3 regions of the Corynebacterium timonense genome follow, and region 3 is predicted to be linked to each of the others. Evidence: predicted binding sites of a transcription regulator. Region 3 holds the regulator's gene; each other region holds the start of a gene.

Region 1 (7,408 bases), 690 kb from region 3:
CGGGCGTCGTCGTTGCGCACGGGCAGCCCGCGGTCTGTGCTGACGTAGCGCACCCCACCCGGGCCCAGGAAATGAAAGTCCCCACCGTCGCGCAAAATGGTGATGTGGTTGTCGCTGACGAGGCTGTGGCACGCCGAACACAACGGCAGCAAGTTGTCCAGGTCTGTCGGCCCGCCGTCCGCCCAGTCACGGACGTGGTGCATTTCTATAAAGCGCGTGTGACTACACCCGGGCATCGCGCACTGGTGACGCCACATGAGCATCAGCGCGTTGACCTGGGCGTCGGAGGCAAGCCGAAATGCGCGCCCACTGTTGAGCACCAGCCCTGTGTCGTCGACCCTGTTGAGCCGGTAGTGGGCGTTGGCGAGGAAGTTTTTCACCGCCTTTGAGGGCGCACCAGGGTTGTAGGGCAGGTAGGCTTTGCCGTCGGTGGTCATGACGACGTTGACGTGCGCCCCCGGTGCGCGCAACGGGTTACGCGGCCGCGACAACGTCATATTCACCATGCCCATAAACGCGCTAACCAACACCTCCCCGATGGGCAGGCCGAAACCGGAACAGCCGCGTGTTTTCTTATCCTGGCGGTCTATTTCAGCGTCGATACGCTCCGGATCCACCGTCGCGTCGTTGCCCGCCAAGGATGCCCAGTTGACGTCGTGCCAGGCGAGTTCCCCGACCTTCATCGCCGCCATCACACGCGCGCCTTCCGCCGCGTTGAAGTCCGCCCACAGCTTTATACGCCCATCCGGCGCGGCTTTCAGACGCACGTAGGACGTCCTCGTCGCTTTCTGCGCCGGCTGGCGGAATTGCAGCAGCGCGATCTCCAACTCGTGGAACGTCATGGTGCAGGCCAGCTCTACCAACTCGGCCTCGTTGTCCTTGGTGAGCGGCGGCAGTATCAGTCTGACCTTGGAGTAGTTTGTTCGCCCTTCCAAGAATGCTTGTGCCATCACCTCGAAGCGCAGCATTGCGCGGGCAACCCTGACGTATTCGTGGGCGGTGGAGTTCGGTACCGCGATGCTCCGGACCAGCCACAGTGCGGTAGTTTGTGCGCCGAACTGGGGTGCGAGCCCGAGGACGTCGAAAAGTGCGATGGCGTAGAGTATCTGCGCCTTGCGGCGCGAGAATACGCCGAACCCTTTTTCGATGGTGTGCGCGATATGTGCGGGTGCGCTGTCCCTGCTGACGGTGGTCGGTGGTGTGTCCATTGCTCCCCCAAGCGTGTCGATCGTGTGTTTGATTGACAGTATAGCAACGGGTCGGACATGTGGGTTGAGCTGGCTAAAGGCAGATTTTCGACGTTTACATAGCGCGCGTGTTTGAGTGGGGTGGACTATGCAATGCATACATCCCAGCCCCGAAGCGGACGGGCCCGCAACTATGCAATGCATACCGATCAGCGCCCGACCACCAAGCGCACCGACTATGCAATGCATACCGATCAACGCCCGCGCGCCGAGCGCCGCGACTATGCAATGCATACCGATCACCCCCCCGGCCACCAAGCGCCGCGACTATGCAATGCATACCGATCACCCCCCCGGCCACCAAGCGCCGCGACTATGCAATGCATACGGATCAGCCCCCGAGCGCCAAAACTATGCAATGCATACGGATTAGCCCCCGACCGTCGAGCGCACCGACTATGCAATGCATGCACCCCAACCCCAACCGCCGAGCGCCGTGCCTATGCAACGCATACGGATCAGCCCCCGAGCGCCGCGACTATGCAATGCATACACCCCCGGCCCCGAAGCGGACGGGCCCGAAACTATGCAATGCATACGGATCAGCCCCCGACCGTCGAGCGCCGCGACTATGCACTGCATACGGACCGACCTCTGTTAGCGACGGTCGAAAAGTAGCCCACCCGGAAAAGATTGGATGGGCGATTTCATTGAAGGAATGGGCGTAGACCCGGTACCTGCCCGGGCAGGGTCTGTCATTGAGGAAGATCGCGGCCGAAGTCGGCTGTGCGAAGAAGGCGGTGGAGAAGGCTCTGGCTTCAGATTCGCCGCCTTGTTACAAGCCACGGGACGCCAAAGGCACGGGTTCCGTTCCGTTTGAGCCGCAGGTGAGGCAACTTCTTGCGGAGGCACCGCAGCTTAATGCCACGGTGTTGGCCCAGCGGGTGGGTTGGACAGGTTCGGAGTCATGGTTTCGCAACCACGTTGCCAGGATCCGGCCTGAGTATATGTGCGCCGACCCAGTCGATACCCTTACTCACGCCCCGGGGCGAACCACTTCGGTGGCGTCACCTTCGCCAGCGCCATGGTCGACCGTATAGTTCGCCATGCGAAAATCGTCCAACACCGAGGAGTAAGGCACCGCATCAAAGGGCGCAAAGTGCCCGCAACAATAACCCCCGAACCAAGGCACCGCCAGGCACAATAACAACGACCACACTGGGCTACTTTTCGAAGAGCGTCAGTGGGCTACATGTCGAGGCACGCTCACACGTCCACAACCTTGCCGAGGAAGTACAACTAGTGGCCGCCCGCGACTGCGGCGCGACCCGGAACACGCACGTGTGGCGTCGAGTAGCGCGGGCGACCTTCCTGATTCCCGAGCAGTGGCACTGGCATATCGTTTTCACCCCCAAAAAGGGGAGGCGTCAGTGATGTGACTCGTGTTGCGCATGTGACTTATGTGAAAACAGGGCTACAGTGAACTTGACCCTAAACCCTCACTTGAGACTTGAAAGACGGTGGGGGCCGCCCCACACAGCCCTGGAGGTTCCCGTGAAGAAGATTGCTTCGAGCATTCCCGCCCTGGCGCTCGCTGGCGCCCTGTCCCTGTCCCTCGTCCCCGCCGCCCACGCCGAGCCCGCCGGATCTGCCGTGGGCAGCAGCGGAAGCAGCGCGAACGCCGCGAGCAGCGGCCTAACCATTGAGGAAGGCAAGCCGCTCAACACGTGGGAAGCTGGCGGTGTCGCGGGCACCTGGGACGGCGTCGAGTGGTTCTACCACGAGGACGGGAAGCACGTCGTGGTCAATCGCGACCACGTCAAGGCGGACCTCAAGGGCCTGACCGAGGGCTACCTCACCATCGCGGAGTTCGCGCAGAAGGCCGGCTACGCACAGCCGAAGAACGGCAGCCAGGAGACGGGCAGCAGCGCGGCCTTCGAGGCCGCGAGCCAGCTGCTTCCCTTCGCCACCATCGGCGGCCTGGCCGGGGAGTGGGAGGGCCAGCAGTGGTTCTACAACCAGGACATCAACTACGTGGTGAACTCCCGCGAGCTGGTGAACAAGACGGTCGCCGAGGGGCAGGCCGGCGTGATGCTCACCCTCGACTTCGCGCGCAAGCTGCAGCGCGAGCTGCCCATCAACGTCACGCTCTTGCAGGGTTCCAGCGCGCAGGGCTCCGGTACGCAGGGCCTCAGCCTGCCTGGGTCCTCCGTGTTCGTGGAGAACACCGCCGAGCGCGAGGCGCGCACAGGCCAGCAGGCCAACGGCGGCTCGAGCTTCGAGGCTCTCAACGGCGGCGGCTTCGAGGCGAGCGTCGAGCTGCAGCGCCTCGCGCTCATCGCGCTGCCGGCGATCCTCTTCCTCGGCGGCGCCTACTACTACCTCAACGACGACGGCCGCACCTACGTCACCAGCTCGGGCCGCACCAGCTCCACGCCGACGGCGGAGGAGCGCTCCTCGTCCGAGAGCCTGCTGAGCAGCAACCGCGCCGAGGTGCAGCGCCAAGCGCTGGAGGTTACGCCGACGGCCGAGCAGGCGCGCGGCATCAGCGCCGAGACCGGCGTCAACGGCGTGTCCAAGGGCCTGATCGGCCTCGTGATCGCCTCGCTCGTCGGCGCGGCGGCATTCCTGGTGGGCCGCCGCCAGCTGGTCTAAGAGCTACGAGCTACTTCGTGTAGTTTTCCTGGGACTCGCGGAGGATGCGCTCAGCCTCCTCGCGGTTGCCCCAGCCGGAGCCGGACACCTCCTTGTTCGGCTCCAAGTCCTTGTAGTGGACGAAGAAGTGCTCGATCTCGTCCTTGGTGAAGTCGCTGATGTCGTCGATGTCCTGGATGGACTCGTAGCGCACATCGTCGAGGACGCAGAGGAGCTTGTCGTCGCCGCCGGCCTCGTCGGTCATCTTGAACACGCCGATGGGGCGCGCGATGACGGTCACGCCCGGGAAGACGGGCTCAGGCGTGATGACGAGGGCGTCGAGGGGGTCGCCGTCGTCGGCAAGCGTGTGCTCGATGAAGCCGTAGTCGGCCGGGTAGGCCATCGGGGTGAACAGGTAACGGTCGAGGTAGACGCGGCCCGTTTCGTGGTCGACCTCGTACTTGTTGCGGGAGCCCTTCGGGATCTCGATGATGACTTCGATGGCCTTGTCGCTCATGTGCGCTCCTTCATGCCGTCTGGTGGGTGGAAAGTACGCCAAATATCATACGTGGGCTACCCTTTAGCCCGATGAAGGTATGGACATGGGCAGTCGGCGCCGCCGCCGTGATCAGCGTCGGCGCGGTCGCAGGGATTGGGGTTTCCGCGCAGCAGCAGCGCGCCGAGCTCACGCACGCGCCCGCGTTCGAGCTCACGGCCCCCGCCCCCATCGTCGAGCCCGCGAGCCCGTCGCCTATCGACGCCACCACCCGCGCCGCGGAGATCGCCCGCCTCGCCGCCGACCCCGCGCTGGGCACCTTCCACGCGAGGATCTCCTCCGCGGATACCGGCGAGGTCATCTTTGACCAGCTCTCCGCCGACCCCCTGCGCCCAGCGTCGACGACGAAGGTGCTCACCGCCGCCGCCGCGCTGCTGGAGCTGGGCCCCGCCGACACCATCACCACGGACGTCGTCGCGGGTAAAACCCCCGGCCAGGTCGTGATCAAGGCGGCCGGCGACGTGTGGTTCGATGAGGAAACACTCGATCGGCTCGCCGCCGAGATCGGCAGCGCCGACGCCGTCTACGTGGACACCTCCGCCTGGCCGGGGGAGACGCTGCTGCCGGGGTGGGACCCCGTCGACATCGACGCCGGGTTCGTCGCCCCGCTCGAGCCGATCATGCTCCACGGCGGGCGCATCGGCGCCACCGAGGGAGACGTCCCGCGCTCGCACACCCCCGCCCTCGACGTCGCGCGCGCGCTCGCCGAGCGCCTCGGCGCCGACGTCGCCGACTACGGCGCCGCACCCGCGGGGGCACAGGTCCTCGCCAGCGCCGAATCGCCCGACCTGACCGCCCGCCTGAAGGCCATGATGAAAGACTCGGACAACGTCATGGCCGAGGCCATCGGCCGCGAAGTCGCCGCCCACCGCGGCGCGGCCAGCCCGCAGGCCACCCTCGACGCGCTCGCCGAGCGCGGCTACGACACCACCGCCGTCACGCTCGCCGACGGCTCCGGCCTGTCCACCTTCAACCTCATCCCGCCGCGGCTGCTCGATGAGCTGCTTGTCGACGCCGCACGGGCCGAACCCCTCCGCCCCCTGCTGTCCACCCTGCCCGTCGCCCACGGCGAAGGAACGCTCGCCGAGCGCTACGCCGACCTGCCCGGGCGCGGCTGGGTGCGCGCCAAGACGGGCACCCTCGACTCCACCTCCGCGCTGGCCGGCACCGTGACCAGCCGCGAAGGCAACGTGTACACCTTCGCCTTCATCTCCAACGGCAGCGACATCCTCGCCGCGCGCCGCGCCCTCGACGAGCTGGCCTCCGTGCTGCGGGAGTTCTAAATGCGCCCGTTCTGGCCGCGCCGCTCGCCGCACTTCGCGGCGTGCCGGCACGCCGTGCGCCCCTTCGACGGGCCCGCCGTCATCGGCCTGTCCGGCGGGCCGGACTCCCTGGCGCTCGCCGCGGCCGCCGCCGCGGAGGCGAAAGACGCCGTGGCGGTCGTCGTCGACCACGGCCTGCAGCCCGGCTCCGCCGATATCGCCCAGCGCGCCGCCGAGCAGGCCCGCGCCTGGGGGCTCGAGGCGCAGGTCGTGCGCGTCGACGTCGCGCCGGGCAACCTCGAGGCGCAGGCCCGGCGGGCCCGCTACGCCGCGCTGCGCGCCGCCGGCCGGGAGGTGTGGGTCGCCCACACCGCCGAGGACCAGGCCGAAACGCTCCTGCTCGGGGCCCTACGCGGCAACCCCTCCGGCATGGCGCCGCGCGAGGGTGGCGTCGCGCGGCCCTTCCTTACGCTGCGCCGCGCCGACACGCTCGGCGCATGCGCGGAGCTCGGGGTCGAGCCCTGGCACGACCCCATGAACGCCGACGCCTCCTTTCGCCGGGTGCGCGTGCGGCGCGAGGTGATCCCGCAGCTGTGCGAACTGATCGGCGGCGATGCGGTGCCCGCGCTGGCGACAACAGCCGCGCGGATTGCGCAGGGGCGGGAGCTTGTGGCGTCGATAAGCGAGGGTGCCCCAACCGACGACTGCGCCGAGCTCGCGCGCGACCCGGCGCCGGTGCGGCGGCGCCGCCTCGTCGCGTGGCTGGCCGGGCACGGCGTGGCTCCGGGCGGGGCGCAGCTCGAAGACATTGACGCGCTCGTCGTGCGGTGGAAGGGTCAAGGGCCGGTCACCCTGGCCGGCGGGCGCAGCGTGCGCAGGGTCGCGGGCAGGCTCGTGGTCACCTGAACCCAACCTGCAAAACCGCTGGTGGTTGTTCCCCGCGCGGGGAAGGTGGCAAGATGAGGGAGTTACGCGATGCGCTAGGGCTTGCGAGAAAGGGCACCGATGACAGGACACGAGCTGCACGATACGAAGAACTTCGACGTCCCCGCCAACCCGTACGGCGAGGACGTGGAGGCGATCCTCATCAGCGAGGAGGAGCTGCAGACACGGATCCAGCAGTTGGCGGACATGGTCTCTGAGAAGTACCGCGGCGCTGAGCAGGAACTCATCCTCGTCTGCGTGCTCAAGGGCGCTGTGTTCTTCCTGACGGATTTCGCGCGCCGCCTCGACATCCCGTGCCAGCTGGAGTTCATGGCGGTGTCCTCGTACGGCAACTCCACCACCAGCTCGGGCATCGTGCGCATCCTCAAGGACCTCGACCGGGATATCCAGGGCCGCGACGTGCTCATCGTGGAGGACATCATCGACTCTGGGTTGACGCTGTCCTGGTTGATGAAGAACCTGCGCGGGCGCCAACCCCGCTCTCTTAATGTGATCACCCTGCTGCGCAAGCCCGAGGTGCAGACAGCGCAGATTGATCTGCTGGACATCGGCTTTAACATCCCGAACGAGTTCGTCGTTGGCTACGGCCTGGACTACGCGGAGCGCTACCGCGACCTGCCGTACGTGGGCACGCTCCACCCGCGCGTCTACGGCGGGGTGGTCGAAGACGCCGTCGAGGCGGACGTGCGGGCCAGCGAGATCTAGACCTTTCCCACAACAACATAGGACTACATGGACAACAAGAAAGTACTGCGGTGGGGCCTCATCGGCGCCGTCGTTCTCATCGTTCTCTACCTGTTCACCCTGATCGGGGACGAGACTCG
Region 2 (7,408 bases), 1.1 Mb from region 3:
GACCACGTGTCTCACGTCTACACCACGGAGGACGGCGAGCAGGTGCCCAGCCTGCAGAAGTTCAGCCTCAACATCGCCGACGGAGAGCGCGTCTGCGTCGTCGGCCCGTCCGGCTGCGGGAAATCGACGCTGCTGCGCCTCATCGCGGGCTTCCTCCTCCCCACCACCGGGACAATTACCGTGGCGGGCCGCACGGTGAAGGGGCCCGGCAATCATTGCGGGGTGGTGTTCCAGCAGCCGACCTTATTCCCGTGGCTGCGGGTGAAGGACAACATTCGCTTCGGCGCCTCCCTGACCGGAGACCCTGAGCAGGAGAAGGCGGCCGAGCGTCTCACCGAGGTGGTGGGGTTGAGCGAGGCGCGGGAGCGCTTCCCCCACGAGCTATCCGGCGGCATGCAACAGCGCGCCCAGATCGCGCGCGTGTTGGCGCAGTCGCCGCGCGTGGTCCTCATGGATGAGCCTTTCGGCGCGCTCGACCCGTTCACCCGCGAGCAGCTCCAAGCCGACCTGCTGGGCATCTGGGCGGCGAGTACGCCCAGCATCGTCTTCGTCACCCACTCGGTCGACGAGGCCCTACTGCTCGGCCAGCGGGTCGTGGTGATGGCCGCGAAGCCGGGGCGCATCGTGGGCGTCTACGACGTGCCCGACGTCTACGGCTCTCTCGCCGGGGCGGAGCCGGACCTCGCCGCGGTGAGCGACCTGCCCGAGTTCCGCGAGCTGCGCCGCGAGGTGAAGGGCGCGATCAGTGAGGCGGCCGTCAATACGTCATCTGTTTGAGAGCGGGATCACAGAGAGGCGAGTACACTCTCCACACATGGTTTCTGTCGACATCACGTTGCCCGACCGTTCGACCAGCACCGTTTCGCTGTTTCCGGCGGCGGGAGCGGAGAAGCCCCTCGTCGTGATTTGGCCCGGTTTCGGCATGGGGGCGCGCTACTACACACCCATCGCGAGCTGGTTGAGCGATAACGGCTTCCCCTCGGCGATCGGCGAGCTGCGCGGCCAGGGAACCAGCACGGCGCGCGCCTCCCGCTCGCGCACCTGGGGCTACCACACGTTGGTCACCGAGGACTACCCGCTGACCATTAGCGCCGCCAAGGAGGTGCTGGGCCTATCGGCCGGGCACCCCGTGGCGCTGCTGACGCACTCGATGGGTGGGCAGGTGGGCATGTTGTACCTGTCCAGCGCGCGGGCGCGGGAGCAGAACGTCGTCGGCATGATGGGCGTGGGCACAGGCAGCCCGTACTGGAAGTCCTTCACGGGCCGCAGCAAGCGGCGCATCGGGATGGGGGCGCCGGTGATGGCGGGGGTCTCGCGCACCCTGGGCTTCTGGCCGGCGGGGAAGTGGGACCTGGCTGGCTACGGGCGGCAGGCGGGCCGCCACGTCCGGGAGTGGGCGCAGCTGTCGCGCAGCAACTCGATCGGCCACATCGCCGGGGCGGATTATCCGACGGCTGTGTCGGGGGTGCAGGTCCCGGTGCTGTTGACGCGGTTTGGCAACGACGAGGACTGCACGATCGCCTCGGCGGAGGCGCTCGCGCAGCATGCGCCCGCCGCCGAGCTGGCGGTGGAGCAGCTCGACGGGGGCCTGGGGCACAACAAGTGGGCGCGCGACCCGGAGGTCGTGGGGCGCAGGTTCGTGCGCTTTTACGAGGAGAAGCTGGCCTAAGCGGCGGGCCCCGCGCGATGTCGGATGCGTGCGCCCGCTGAGGTGCGGTACCCGTGGGTTTCGTTCGTGCGGGGTGGGGATCCGTCGGCCGGGTGGTGTTCGACCCGGCCCGTGGTGCGGTTGATGTCCACGTGGCCCTTGTTGCGGGCGCCGTCCCTGTCGTCGTTGACGCAGCGGTGGTGTTCGCGGCACAGCCCGGCGAGGTTGGAGATGTCGGTGAGGCCGCCGTTTTTCCAGGCCACGATGTGGTGGCCCTCGAGCTCCATGCCGGGGCGGTCGCAGCCTGCCCAGGCGCAGACGCCTTGGGTGGCAAGGAGGGCGAGTTTCTGCCCGACGGAGGCTAGGCGGGTGCGCCCCAGCGACAGGGGCAGGGCCGTGACGGGGTCGAGTTCGAGGATGAAGTCGGTGCCGCTCAGGCCCAGCCGGAGGATGTCGTGGGCGTCGAGGTCGATGCCGGTGTTGGTGGCAAAGAGGGTGTCGCGGTCGCTGGAGGTGAGGTCCTCGGCAGTGAGGGAGAGGACGACGGAGGCCGCGCCCCGGCCGCGTTGCTGCTTGCCGTGCTCGTAGCTGTGGAGGATGGCGACGAGCTGGTCGTGTCCGCGCTGGGCCCGGGTGCGGGTGTCCTCGGCCGGGTCGGTGGAGACGTTGGTGCCGGGCGCGTACCCGGGCTCGATGAGGGCTTTGAGCAGGGCCATCTCCCCGCGGGCGAGCTGGAGGGTGACGCGGCCCAAGCCGTCGGCGTCGGGGCGCCCGAAGCTGATGGAGCGCTTCTTCCACGCCGCGTGGGGGTCTTTCTCTCCGTCGTAGTCGCGGCCGCGCAGGTTGGCGCGGCGGACGTTGTCGCGCAGCCAGCGGCGCAGCTCTTCCGGCCCGCACCCCGTAGCGTGAGCGAGGGCCTCGGCGTGTAGCTCGTCGTACCCGGGGGTGGCGTGTTCGTTGAGGTCACGCAGGGCGTACTGGATAACTTTGTGCTTTTCCGCGCTGACGGCGCCGGCGCGCGAGCGGGCGGCGGCACGGGCGCGGCGGGCCCGCTCGAGGCGCTTTTCGCGGGCGCGTTCGCGTTCCGGGGTGGGTTCGGAGTCGGCGGGAATGTCGGGCACGACGGGCTCGCCGTAGAGGTCGTGGCCTCGCGTGATGCGGCTGCGCGCCTCGGCGCGGGAGAGACCGAGCACGTCGACGAAGTACTGGGTGGCGTGGTTGGCGCCGACGACTTCGCCGGCGCCGTCGCGGTCGGCGAGGTAGGCGTAGGCGGCGTCGATGGCGGCGAGCGCGTCGAGTGAGGCGTAGAGGCGCTCCATGTCGGCGCGCACCGCGCCGAAGGTGAGGTCGTCGGGGGTGGAGAAGATCGCGGAAAGGTCGCTGGTGGCGGACGTGATGGCGTCGACAAGCGAGCCGAGCGGCGTTGACAGTGACGTTGACACGGCCACCCCCCTTTCTTGGAACCTGCCCCACACCCTAAAGCCCCGCCCCGACACACGCCCTATCGATACGAACACACGTTCGAACGCAGCCTGCAAAAAAGGCCCGGGACAGCCCGGGCTGGGGTGCTAGAGGGAGGAGCCGGCCAGGCGCAGCGGGATGAGGATGAGGGAGCTGATGATGCCGATGGAGGAGTTGATGAGGATGGCGGCGGCGCCAATCTTCAGGGCCTGCTCGGTCTCGAAACGGTTGATCGGGGTCAGACCGTCGAAAAAGTCGACGATGTCGCCGGGGATCTGGATGCGAGAGCTGGGTTCCGGCGCAACGATCTGCGCATTGGCGGCGGGGGCCGCGGAAACGATGGTTGTGGTTGCGAGTGCGGCGACCAGCGCCTTCTTGAGCTTCATGAGAGTGCCTTCCGTGGGTGGTGGGGGGGAACGTGATCTAGATTACAGGATTTTACAAGGTTGCGGGGTGCTCCATACAGAAAAAGGGGGTTAAGGGTCAAAATGTGTGTCCGGAATTGGTGATTTCCGGTATCTGACCTCGGCGATTTCCGGAAGTATATGCCCCAAGAGCGTATATCCGCTGTTGTGGTCGTATATCCCCGGTGTGGCGTGGTTGATGTGGTAGGGGCCGGTGGTGTGGTGGCCCAATGCCGAAGAACCGACCCCGCTGCGCTGTGTGCGGCGGCGAAATGAAGCGTAATGGGAAAACCTCCGCGAACCGCACTCGGTGGCGATGCAAGATCTGCGGTGCCTCCGTCACGAAACGACGGCCGGATATCACCAACGCCGCCGCCTTCAACGCCTTTATCACTCACGTCACCACGGGTGACAGTCTGAAAATCACCGCTGCCAAAACAGGCTGCAACCCACGCACCTTGCAACGCCGGTTTGAGCACTTCTGGCTAGTTGATGTTCCCGATCCCACCATCGGGCACGAAGGCCGAGTCTATGACCAGGTCTTTCTTGACGGCACCTACACCGCCGGCGGATGTCTCATAGTTGCCGCCACTTTGGATCACGTCATTGCCTGGCACTGGTGCACACACGAAACCACCCGCGACTACCAGCAACTGTGTGAACGCATCCCCGCGCCCCTGATCGCCGTGATCGACGGTGGACAAGGCGCGGCCAGCGCGATCAAGAAGTGCTGGCCTAACACCAAGATCCAACGCTGCCTTGTCCACGCCCAACGTGTGGTGCGCCGCTACACCACCTCCCGCCCGCGCACGGATGCTGGACGAGCGATCTACCATCTCGCGCTTAACCTCACGAAGATCACCGATCTTGATGAGGCGGCCGCGTGGGGTGCCAAGCTCCACGAATACGGCAACGTCTACCGCGACTGGATGAACCAGAAAACGTGGACAACCGACCCATTGACGAAACAACGCACCTGGTCGTGGACGCATGAGCGCACCCGCAAGGCCTACAACAGCCTCAACCACCTGTGGCGCAACAACTTGTTGTTTGTCTACCTCGCCCCACCCGCTGGTGTGATCAACCCCGGGCGGATCAAACCGACGACTAACAGTCTTGAAGGCGGGATCAACGCCCAGCTGAAACTGCTTGCCCGCACCCATCGCGGCAGATCCGGTGAGCATCAACGCCGGATGCTCGACTGGTGGCTTTACCTGAAAACAGAACTGCCTGACGACCCAGTCGAGATCGCCAGACAGTCCAACTGGGGTCAGGACCAACTCGCCAAAGTTCCAACCCTGACCCACAACGAGAACCACGCCGACCACGAAACAGGACGACCAGCCCTCTACGACAACGCTATCGACACCAACTACACCCACTCAATCGGCATCCAAAAAGGCCACATCTAGCCCCCGCGACACGCCGACACCAGACACACATTTTGTCGTATAACCCGAAAAAGGCCCCTCGTGACAGGGGCCTCTTCGTGTTGGGGCTCTTCCGCCGCAGCGCCGGGCAACTCCTCAGCCACATTCGTCACTGCAACCACAACGGCAACAAATGTAACACGGGGGTCGGGGCGGCGCCACCGTCAGCCCGTCCCGCATGCACGGTTTGCTTGTCGACGCCCTCACCCCGCGTCAACCCACTCCCGGTACACCGCCGCGGCGACCTCCGCGAGGGCGTCGTTGTGGCCGGTCAGCGGACCCAGCGCGAGGACGGTGCGGCGCAGCTGGGCGGCCGCCGCGTCACGCGAATCAAACACCGGCGCGCCGTGGATGCGGGCCCCGGGGACGGCGGCGCAGGCGGCTAGCGCCGCGAAGGAGCGCACGCGCACCCTATATATGTGGCACACCTCGTCGGCGATGGCGAGCATCTGCTCGGAGCTCAGGCTCTTCACGGGCGCCTCACGCGTCCCTCGCGCGCCGGATCCGCGCCTCGGTGGTGGCGTACTCCTGGGCGTGGGTGCGGGCCAGGGCGGTAATGGTGGCGTCGTCAAGCATGCGCGCGGCCGCGGTGGCGATAGCGCGGCGCGCGGCCTCCTGCTTGGAGCAGCCCCACGCGGAGGCGAGCAGCACGAGGGCTTTGTCCTCCTCCGTGGTCAGCCGAAGTGTCATTGCCATACCACTGTGATACCACCGCCGGGGGCGGGAAAGCGCGCAGGGGCCGCTAGAATGTGCGCAGACGAAAGAAAGGCTTCCCATGAGTGATGACACCCTCGGCGGTGACGAATACGACCGCATCATGCCCATTGACATCAATGAGGAGATGCAGACCAGCTACATCGATTACGCCATGAGCGTGATCGTGGGCCGCGCTCTTCCCGATGTCCGCGATGGCATGAAGCCGGTCCACCGCCGCGTCCTGTACGCCATGTACGACGCCGGGTTCCGCCCCGAGCGCTCCTACGTCAAGAGCGTGAAGGCCGTCGGCGAGACGATGAGTAACTACCACCCCCACGGCGACTCCGCCATCTACGACACCCTCGTGCGCATGGCCCAGCCGTGGGCGATGCGCTACCCGCTTGTCGACGGCCAAGGTAACTTCGGCTCCCCCGGCAACGACGGCCCGGCGGCCATGCGCTACACGGAGTGCAAGCTCACGCCCATCGCGATGGAGATGGTCCGCGACATCCGCGAGGACGCCGTGGAATTCTCCCCCAACTTCGACGGCAAGACCCGCGAGCCGGACGTTTTGCCCTCGCGCGTGCCCAACCTCCTCATGAACGGCTCGGGCGGCATCGCCGTGGGCATGGCCACCAATATCCCGCCGCACAACTTGCGGGAGCTGGCGGAGGCGATCTACTGGCTCCTGGACAACCCCGAGGCCGAGGAGAGGGCCGCGCTCGACGCGGTGATGGAACGGGTCAAGGGCCCCGATTTCCCCACGGCCGGGCTCATCGTGGGCGACCAAGGCATCAAGGACGCCTACACCACGGGCCGCGGCTCGATCCGCATGCGCGGCGTGACGGAGATCGAGGAGATCGGCAACCGCCAGGTCATCGTCATCACCGAGCTGCCCTACCAGGTCAACCCGGACAACTTCATCGCCAGCATCGCCGACCAGATCACCAACGGCAAGATGCCGGGCGCCGCCCGCATCGAAGACGAGTCCTCCGACCGCGTGGGCATGCGCATCGTGGTCACCCTGCGTCGCGACGCCGTGCCCCGCGTCGTGCTCAACAACCTGTACAAGCACTCGCAGCTGGAGACGAACTTCGCCGCGAACATGCTCTCCATCGTCGACGGCGTGCCCCGCACCCTGCGCCTCGACCAGATGCTGCGCTACTACGTGCAGCACCAGATCGACGTCATTGTCAGGCGCACCCGCTACCGCCTCGAGGAGGCGGAAAAGCGCGCCCACATCCTGCGCGGCCTGGTCAAGGCCCTCGACATGCTCGACGAGGTCATCGCCCTGATCCGCCGCTCGCCGACGGTCGACGAGGCGCGCGCCGGGCTCATTGAGCTTCTCGACGTCGACGAGGTCCAGGCCGACGCCATCCTCGCGATGCAGCTGCGCCGCCTGGCCGCCCTGGAGCGCCAGAAGATCGTCGACGACCTCGCCGCGATCGAGCGCGAGATCGCCGACTACAAGGAGATCCTGGCCACCCCGGAGCGCCAGCGCGCGCTGGTGGGCGAGGAGCTCGCCGAGATCGTGGACAAGTACGGCGACGACCGCCGCACCCAGCTCGTCGCCGCGACCGGCGACGTCACCGAGGAAGACCTCATTGCCCGCGAGAACGTCGTGGTCACCATCACCTCCACCGGATACGCCAAGCGCACGAAGGTCGACGCCTACAAGTCCCAGAAGCGCGGCGGCAAGGGGGTGCGCGGCGCCGAGCTGAAGCAGGACGACGTGGTGAAGAACTTCTTCATCTGCTCGACCCACGACT
Region 3 (7,408 bases):
CGTCGGCGGTCATGAGCGCCAGAGTGCGCAGAGGGGTGTCACCCACTACCGCCTGAGACAATGCTCGGACCGTCCCACCCAACAGCTGGACGTTGGTCATGCCCTCGCCGGAAAGCTCGAGCGCGACGGGGAGGGACCGGGTGACGATAGGCCAGGACGCTGCGCGAGGGTCGTCGACGAGCAGGGCGGCCAGGCTGCTGATCGTTGAACCAGAGTCGAGAAAGATCCCGTCCGTGGATTCATCCGGGAGGTAGTCGAGGGCGGCGCGCGCGATCGCCGTCTTCGCCCCCGACGAAGAGCGGTAACGCGCGTCCAGGGGCATCTCGGCGGTGAGGAACGACTGGCTAGCCACCGCGCCCCCGTGGACGCGGTGGACACTGCCCTCCTTGCTCAGCGCGGCAAGGTCGCGGCGGATGGTTTCCGCGGTGACGTCGAAACGCTCCGCGAGCGCGCTCACGCTGACCCGGCCTTCGATGGCGGTCAGCGACGCGATCTGGCGTTTACGTTCTTCTGCGTACATGCGTGGCCTCCGCGCGAAAAAATTGGGGCGTCACCGAGTGGAGCGCCGGTCACATTGTTTCAGAACTCGGAGAACACCACCGGAGGTGGGGGCGTCATGCCCGATTCCTACCCCCGAGTGGGGGTTGTGCTACTCGTCGAGATTGGAGGCGATGAGCTCGGCGATCTTCGTCACGGCTTCGGCGTTGTCGGAGGTCACGGTAACCTCGTCGCCGAACTCCGCGCCCATGGCCATGATCATGAGGGAGGAGGCGGCGTCGGCGCCGTCGTCCTCGTCGTCGCCCGCGAGGGTAAGCGTGATGTCTTCGTCATACTCGCCTGCCGCCTCGGCGATCACGGATGCGGGGCGGGCGTGGAGCCCGACGGTCGAGCCAACTTTGACGGTTGTAGAAGCCATGGTGCGGCACCTTTCTGCTGAAAATATGTCGGCGTTGCGTACCCCGCCCAGTGTAAGGGGGCGGGCTACAGCGTGCGGAAAACCGAGACAACGCGCCCCATAATCTGCGCCTCATCTCCGTTGATGGGGGAGAACGCGTCGTTGTGGGGCAGAAGCCACACGCCGGTGGAATCGCGGTGGAACTCCTTGACGGTCGCCTCGCCGTCGAGAAGCGCGGCGACGAACTCGCCTTCCTCGGCGACCGGCTGCGAGCGGACAACCACCCAGTCCCCATCGAGGATGCCAGCGTCGCGCATGGATTCGCCGACGACGCGGAGCATGAACAGCTCGCCGTCGCCGAGCAGCTCATCGGGGAGGGGGAGGTAGCTGTCCACGTTCTGCTCGGCGAGAATCGGCGAGCCCGCAGCAATCTGGCCGACGACCGGGATGTAGCGGGCAGGGGAAACGTCCTCAGGGGTCTCCGTCTGCGGGCTCGTCTTCGGCCCTTTTTTCGGGGCCTCAGGCAGATGGCGCAGGTCCACTGCGCGCGGCTTGTTCGGGTCGCGCCGCAGAAAACCCTTCTTCTCGAGCTCCTTGAGCTGGTACGCCACGGAGGAAGTCGACTGCAGCCCCGCGGCGTCGCCGATCTCACGGATGCTGGGCGGGTAGCCGCGCAGGACCACGGCGTCACGAATGACCTCGAGGATGCGGCGCTGCCGGTCCGACAGAACGCTGGTGTCGAGGGTGGTGGGGTCGTACTTTTTGCGTGCCATGTTCCTTGCCTTGAGGGGTCTGTGAAGTTCGTGTCGTGAGTGCCTGTCCGGGCGCCGCGCGCCGTGCGGGAGGGGTAGTAACCCACCCGGCGCTTGATGCCGTAGCGGCGTCTGCGTCGTGTCCCAAAATAGCAGATGTGGCAAGGGTGTTCGAGATTTATGGCTCATGTCTGGACACGTGCGTGTTCGACTGCTATAAATCGAACATGAGAGCGGAAGTCGAACATCCGAGCGAGGGTGCGGGCGACGTGTCCGCTCGGTTTTTACTCTGAGTGCACGATCCACCGTCGCAAGAAAGTGAGACAGAAATGACCATCATCGCACCTCGTCACACCGCCGTCGCGCCGAACAACGCGCAGCGCTCACGGTGCCCGGTCCCGGCCGCTGTCTGGGACATCCCCGACGTCTCGGTTCGCAACGCGCGCGGCGGCGCCGTGCGCAGCCTCGGGGGCGATGTTCGAACGGGAGATTGTTCGAACGAGGGGCCGGATAGTGTACAGGGGACCGTTCACTTATCCCGCCACGAATCCCGGGCGAGCGCCTTGATGGGCGCCGGGTTCGGGCTTGCGCTGCTGGTGGGGTCGGCGCTTGGTGGGATCCTCGACACGTCGCCGGAGCCCGCTGTCCCGGCGAGCGCACCGAGTACATCGTTTGCCACGTCGGGGCGCTAGGTTGCCACGCTCGTCCGAAAGCGTGAGGGCGAGGTAGACTCACTCCCCGTGTATTGCCCGTTTTGCCACAATGAACAGTCCCGCGTGATGGACTCCCGCGTCGTCGACAGCGGCGCGGCGATCAGGCGGCGCCGCGAATGCACCGAATGCGGCGGGCGTTTTACCACCGTGGAAAAAGCCGTGCTTACCGTAGTGAAGCGCAACGGCGTAAGCGAGCCGTTCGACCGCGACAAACTCATCGTCGGCGTGCGGCGAGCCTGCCAGGGGCGGGACGTCTCGGACGACGCGCTGAAACGGCTCGCGCAGCAGGTCGAGGAGACCGTGCGTAGCCACGGCAGCTCCCAGGTCAATGCCAACGACATCGGATTGGCCGTGCTCGAGCCGTTGCGCGTGCTCGACGAGGTCGCCTACCTACGGTTCGCCTCCGTGTACAAATCCTTCGAATCCGCCGAAGACTTCGAATCCGAAATTCGCCTCATGCGACGTAAGGACCGAGAAGACTTCTAAGCGCGCCCTTACGCTAGCTTCTCGATCATCTTCTCCACGCGCCTTTGGCTCACAGGCTCCGCCGTCCCCAATCGTTGCGCGAAGAGGCTGACCCGGAGCTCCTCGATCCTCCAGACGACGTCCTTGTACGCCGCGGTCTTCTCCCGCCCAGCGGGCAGGCGCGACATTTTCGCTTTCAGCGTTTTCTTCACCGAATCGATCACCGCCTGGCGCTCGGCGTCCCGGTCGGGATCGCGGCCCATGTCCTCCAGTCGAATGCGCATCGCTTCGACGTAGCGCGGCACGTGCTGCAGGCGCTCGACGCCGTGGACCGTGATCGCGTGCGGAGGAAGGTAAAAGTTCAGCTGGGAGCGCATGTCGTCGATCGCCGGCCCCTCCCAGGAGCGCAGCTCATCGCGCATGGAGGACCACTCCACAAGAGCCGGGGCGACAGCGACAACCGCGCGGCGAACGGCACCGGCGACGCCGGGCGTGACGTGTTTGACGAGGGCGTCGAAGTCTTCCGGGGTGCGTACTGGGCCGCCGTGGGCCATCATCAAGTCACGCACGGCGGCAACACGAGCGTCGTCGACGAGCCCCTGAGCACCTCCGTGCGGGTAGTTGTCCACGGCGACCTTCTGCCGCAGCGGCAGACCTTTCATCATCTGATTCGCGTTGACCGTCACCTCACGCAGCAACAATGTCAGCGTGGCGGTGACCATGGACGCGTCGGCCGCTGCCTTCGTCGGGTGGACGGTCACCTTCACGCCTTCCGGCGTGGCCTCAAGGGCGGGGTAGGCGTCGACGGTGTTGCCGTCGATGGTGGCGTGCACCGTCTCGGCGACGTCGCCCAGATTCTCTCGGGTCCACTCCGTCACGACCCCAGACTCGGAGCGGCGGCTCGCTTTGGACACCGAGGACCGGATCTGCCCCGCTTGGCGCTCCTTGAGGGCGGCGAGGTTTTTATCGTGGTCGATCGTCTCGCCGCGCTTGTCAATCGCGGCGAACGTGACCCGCAGGTGAGCAGGCAGCGCATCCGGGCGGAAGTCGGACGCGTTGATGCCGGAGCCCCCGAGTTCTCGCAGCCCGTGCGCGAGCTGATCGAGCAGACCTGACTCGTGGGGCGTGAGCTCGGGGAGCACGCGCGCGGCGAAGTCGGGCGCGGGCACCACGGTGCGGCGCAGCGGTCGCGGCAGGGTGCGGATAAGCTCCGTCACCAGTTCTTCGCGCAGCCCCGGCACGAGCCAGTCGAAGCCCTCGTCGGTGAAGCCCGCGAGCAGCGGGACCGGCACGGCGACGGTGACGCCGTCGAAGTCGTCGCCGGGTTCGAACTTGTAGCGCAGCTCGTAGTCGATGCTGCCTTGGCGCCAGGTGGGCGGGAAGGCGGTGTCGGAGGCGACCGCGGAGGCGTCGACAAGCGATGCCGGATCGAAGTCGAGGTAGGCCGGGTCGTCCTTGCGCTTCTTCTTCCACCAGGAGTCGAAATGGCGCGCGGTGGTGACCTCGGCGGGAAGCTTGGAGTCGTAGAAATCGAACAGAGCGTCCTCGTCGACGACGAGCCCGCGCCGGCGCAGCTTCTCCTCCACGGCGGAGGCTTCCTCGAGCAGGGCCTCGTTGTGGTCGATGAAGGTGTGGTGCCGGTTCCAATCCCCCCCGATGAGCGCGTGGCGGATGAACATGATGCGCGCGCCCTCCGGGTCGACGCGATGGTAGGGCACGAGCCGGTCGCGAACAATGGGAACGCCGTAGAGCAGCGACTTTTGGTGCACCATCGCGGCCGAGCGCTTGCGCGACCACACCGGCTCGGAGTAGCTGTGCTTGAGCAGGTCGCCGGCGGCGCGCTCGACCCACTCGGGTTCAATCTTGGCGACGTCGCGCGCCCACAGCCGCGAGGTTTCGACGAGCTCGGCGGCCATGAGAAACTCCGGCGGGCGCTTGGCCAGCGAGGAGCCGGGGAAAACCATAAACCGCGTGCCGCGCGCGCCGAGGAACTCCTTCGACTGACCGTCGCGCGCCCCGATGTTGGATAGCAGGCCCGTGAGAAGTGACTTGTGGATCGCGGTGGCGTCACGCTCACCCGCGACCGCCTCCGCGGGGGACCAACCGAGCCGCTTTTCGACGTCCCTCAGCTGCCGCACCAAGTCGTACCACTCCCGGATCCGCATGTAGTGCAGGAATTCTTTGACCATGCGCTTGCGAAAGGCGTTGCCGGAAAGCTCGTCCCGGGAGCCGGCGACGTAGTCCCACAGCTTGAGCGAGGACAAAAAGTCCGAGGTAGGGTCCTTGAATCGCGCGTGCGCCTGGTCGGCCTGCGCCTGGTGGTCCAATGGGCGTTCGCGCACGTCCTGGATGGTCATGGACGCGACGATGACGGTGACGTCGTCGAGCACCCCGAGGCGGTTGGCCTCCACAAGCATGCGCGCCATCTTCGGGTCGACGGGGATGCGGGCGATGTCGCGCCCGATGTCGGTCAGTGTTGGTGCGCCGCCACGCTTCTCGTCGGCGAGGGCACCGAGCTCGTGCAGCAGGGTGATGCCGTCGCGGATCGCCTTGGCGTCCGGAGGCTGGATGAACGGGAAGTCGGAGACGTCGCCGAGGCGCAGCGAGATCATGTGCAGGATCACGCTGGCCAGGTTGGTGCGCAGGATCTCAGGGTCGGTGAACTCCGGCCGCTGGGCAAAGTTCTCCTCGGAGTAGAGCCGGATGGCGATGCCGTCGGCGACGCGGCCCGAACGCCCGGAGCGCTGGTTGGCGGAGGCCTGGGAGATCTCTTCGATGGGAAGGCGCTGCACCTTCGTGCGGGTGGAGTAGCGCGAGATGCGGGCGAGCCCGGTATCCACGACGTAATGGATGCCGGGCACCGTCAGCGAGGTCTCCGCGATGTTGGTAGACAGCACGATGCGCCGACCCGAGTGCGGCGAGAAGACGCGGTGCTGCTCGGCGTTGGACAGCCGGCCGAACAGGGGAGTGACGTCGACGCCGCGCCAGTGCTTCTTCTCAATGGCTTCCATGCAGTCACGGATATCGCGCTCGGAGGAAAAGAAGCACAGGATGTCGCCGGGGCCCTCGGCCATGAGTTCCTCGACGGCGGAGACGACACCGTCGATCATGTCCTGGTCGACCTCTTTGCCGTCGACGAGCTCGACGAGGGGCCGATAGCGGATCTCCACCGGGTAGGTGCGCCCAGAGACCTCGATGATCGGCGCCGGGTTTCCGTCCGCGTCTGCGAAGTGGGCGGCGAAACTCTCCGGGTCGATCGTCGCCGAGGTGATGACGACCTTCAGGTCGGGCCGGCGCGGAAGGAGCCGCTTGAGGTAGCCGAGCAGGAAGTCGATGTTCAGGCTGCGTTCGTGGGCCTCGTCGATGATGATCGTGTCGTACGCGTTGAGGAAGCGGTCGCGCTGCATCTCCGCGAGCAGGATACCGTCCGTCATGAGCTTGATGGAGGTCGTCGCGGAGACCCGGTCGTCGAAACGGATGGCGTAGCCCACCGACTCGCCGATCGTTTGCCCTAGCTCGTCGGCGATGCGCTCGGCGACGGTCCGCGCGGCCAAGCGCCGCGGCTGGGTGTGGCCGATGAGCCCGCGCCGGCCGCGGCCGAGCTCGAGCAGCATCTTCGGAATCTGGGTGGTCTTGCCGGAGCCCGTCTCGCCGGCGATGATGACCACCTGGTTGTCGCGCAGCAGCTCCATAATGTCCTCCCGGCGCGCCGAGACCGGGAGTTTTTCTGGGTACGTGATCTCGGGCAGGGCTGCCGCACGGGCCTCGACCCGCGCCGCCGCGGCGTCGATGTCAGCGCCAATCGCCGCCAGGGCCTCGGGCGCGCGCGCCTTCTTCAGGCGGCGCTGGAAACGGCGCACCTCGGCGAGCGGGACCTCGTCGAGGCGGGCCAAGAGGTCGGAGCGGGTGGGGGCAGAGGAAGAATCGTTCATATCTGCCGAACAATTCTAGCCCTTCAGCAGCTGTTCGCCTTTCGCGACCGCCTGCCGGTGCGCCTGCGTGACAAGCTCTCCGAGTTCCTCGTAGGCCGCGGTGCGCGAGGAACTGGAGCGGCACACCAGCCCGATGGTGCGCTGGGCGACGACCCCCTCGTCGAACGTGGCCAGCCCCAGCCCCGGGCGCGCGCACTCCGTCGCGATGGCCGAGGCCGGCACGAGCGTGGAACCGAGGCCCGCGACAACGAGCTGCATGATGGTCGTCAGCGAGGACGCGCGCGTGGCGGAGTCGGCGTCTGCATGCGGGGCGGCGTTGACGAGGCGGCACAGGTCGACGATCTGTTCGCGCAGGCAGTGGCCGTCGTCAAGCAGCAGCAAGTTGAGGTCGTCGAGGACGTCGAGGCTCAGGTCGTCGTGCCCGGCGGCCTCGTGCGATGCGTCGGTAACGACGATGAACGGCTCGTCGAAGAGCGGGCACTCCGTGATGCCGGGCACGTTCGTCGGCAGCGCCAAGATGGCGATGTCGATGTGCCCGTCACGTAGCTGCTGGATGAGCTGCTCCGTCTGGTCCTCGACGATGCGAGGCTTGAGCTCGGGGTACGATTCGCGCGCGAGGCGCAGAAACTCGGGGAGGATATAGGGCGCCAA

The links. Region 3 encodes LexA, which represses DNA repair genes until DNA is damaged. Its sites were predicted from a motif close to CGAACANNTGTTCG; they were not measured.
Region 1: BLT81_RS00255 (HNH endonuclease signature motif containing protein) is a predicted target of LexA. The motif match lies at 1,226-1,239, and genes of this name have one in related genera.
Region 2: BLT81_RS10685 (HNH endonuclease signature motif containing protein) is a predicted target of LexA. The motif match lies at 3,159-3,172, and genes of this name have one in related genera.

Annotation. Positions count from the first base shown of each region.
Region 1 is NZ_LT629765.1:57,399-64,806, forward strand. Features, by position in the region: gene BLT81_RS00255 (HNH endonuclease signature motif containing protein) at 1-1,208, opposite strand, end outside; gene BLT81_RS00260 (hypothetical protein) at 2,742-3,842, shown strand; gene BLT81_RS00265 (inorganic diphosphatase) at 3,853-4,338, opposite strand; gene dacB (D-alanyl-D-alanine carboxypeptidase/D-alanyl-D-alanine endopeptidase) at 4,410-5,660, shown strand; gene tilS (tRNA lysidine(34) synthetase TilS) at 5,661-6,545, shown strand; gene hpt (hypoxanthine phosphoribosyltransferase) at 6,660-7,289, shown strand; gene ftsH (ATP-dependent zinc metalloprotease FtsH) at 7,317-7,408, shown strand, end outside.
Region 2 is NZ_LT629765.1:2,234,361-2,241,768, reverse strand. Features, by position in the region: gene BLT81_RS10695 (ABC transporter ATP-binding protein) at 1-777, shown strand, start outside; gene BLT81_RS10690 (alpha/beta fold hydrolase) at 815-1,669, shown strand; gene BLT81_RS10685 (HNH endonuclease signature motif containing protein) at 1,666-3,090, opposite strand; gene BLT81_RS10680 (hypothetical protein) at 3,217-3,495, opposite strand; gene BLT81_RS10675 (IS1249 family transposase) at 3,744-4,925, shown strand; gene BLT81_RS10670 (hypothetical protein) at 5,147-5,416, opposite strand; gene BLT81_RS10665 (hypothetical protein) at 5,424-5,639, opposite strand; gene gyrA (DNA gyrase subunit A) at 5,719-7,408, shown strand, end outside.
Region 3 is NZ_LT629765.1:746,195-753,602, forward strand. Features, by position in the region: gene BLT81_RS03605 (DeoR/GlpR family DNA-binding transcription regulator) at 1-520, opposite strand, end outside; gene BLT81_RS03610 (HPr family phosphocarrier protein) at 650-916, opposite strand; gene lexA (transcriptional repressor LexA) at 982-1,668, opposite strand; gene BLT81_RS12910 (hypothetical protein) at 2,177-2,326, opposite strand; gene nrdR (transcriptional regulator NrdR) at 2,388-2,846, shown strand; gene hrpA (ATP-dependent RNA helicase HrpA) at 2,855-6,757, opposite strand; gene BLT81_RS03635 (hydrogen peroxide-inducible genes activator) at 6,773-7,408, opposite strand, start outside.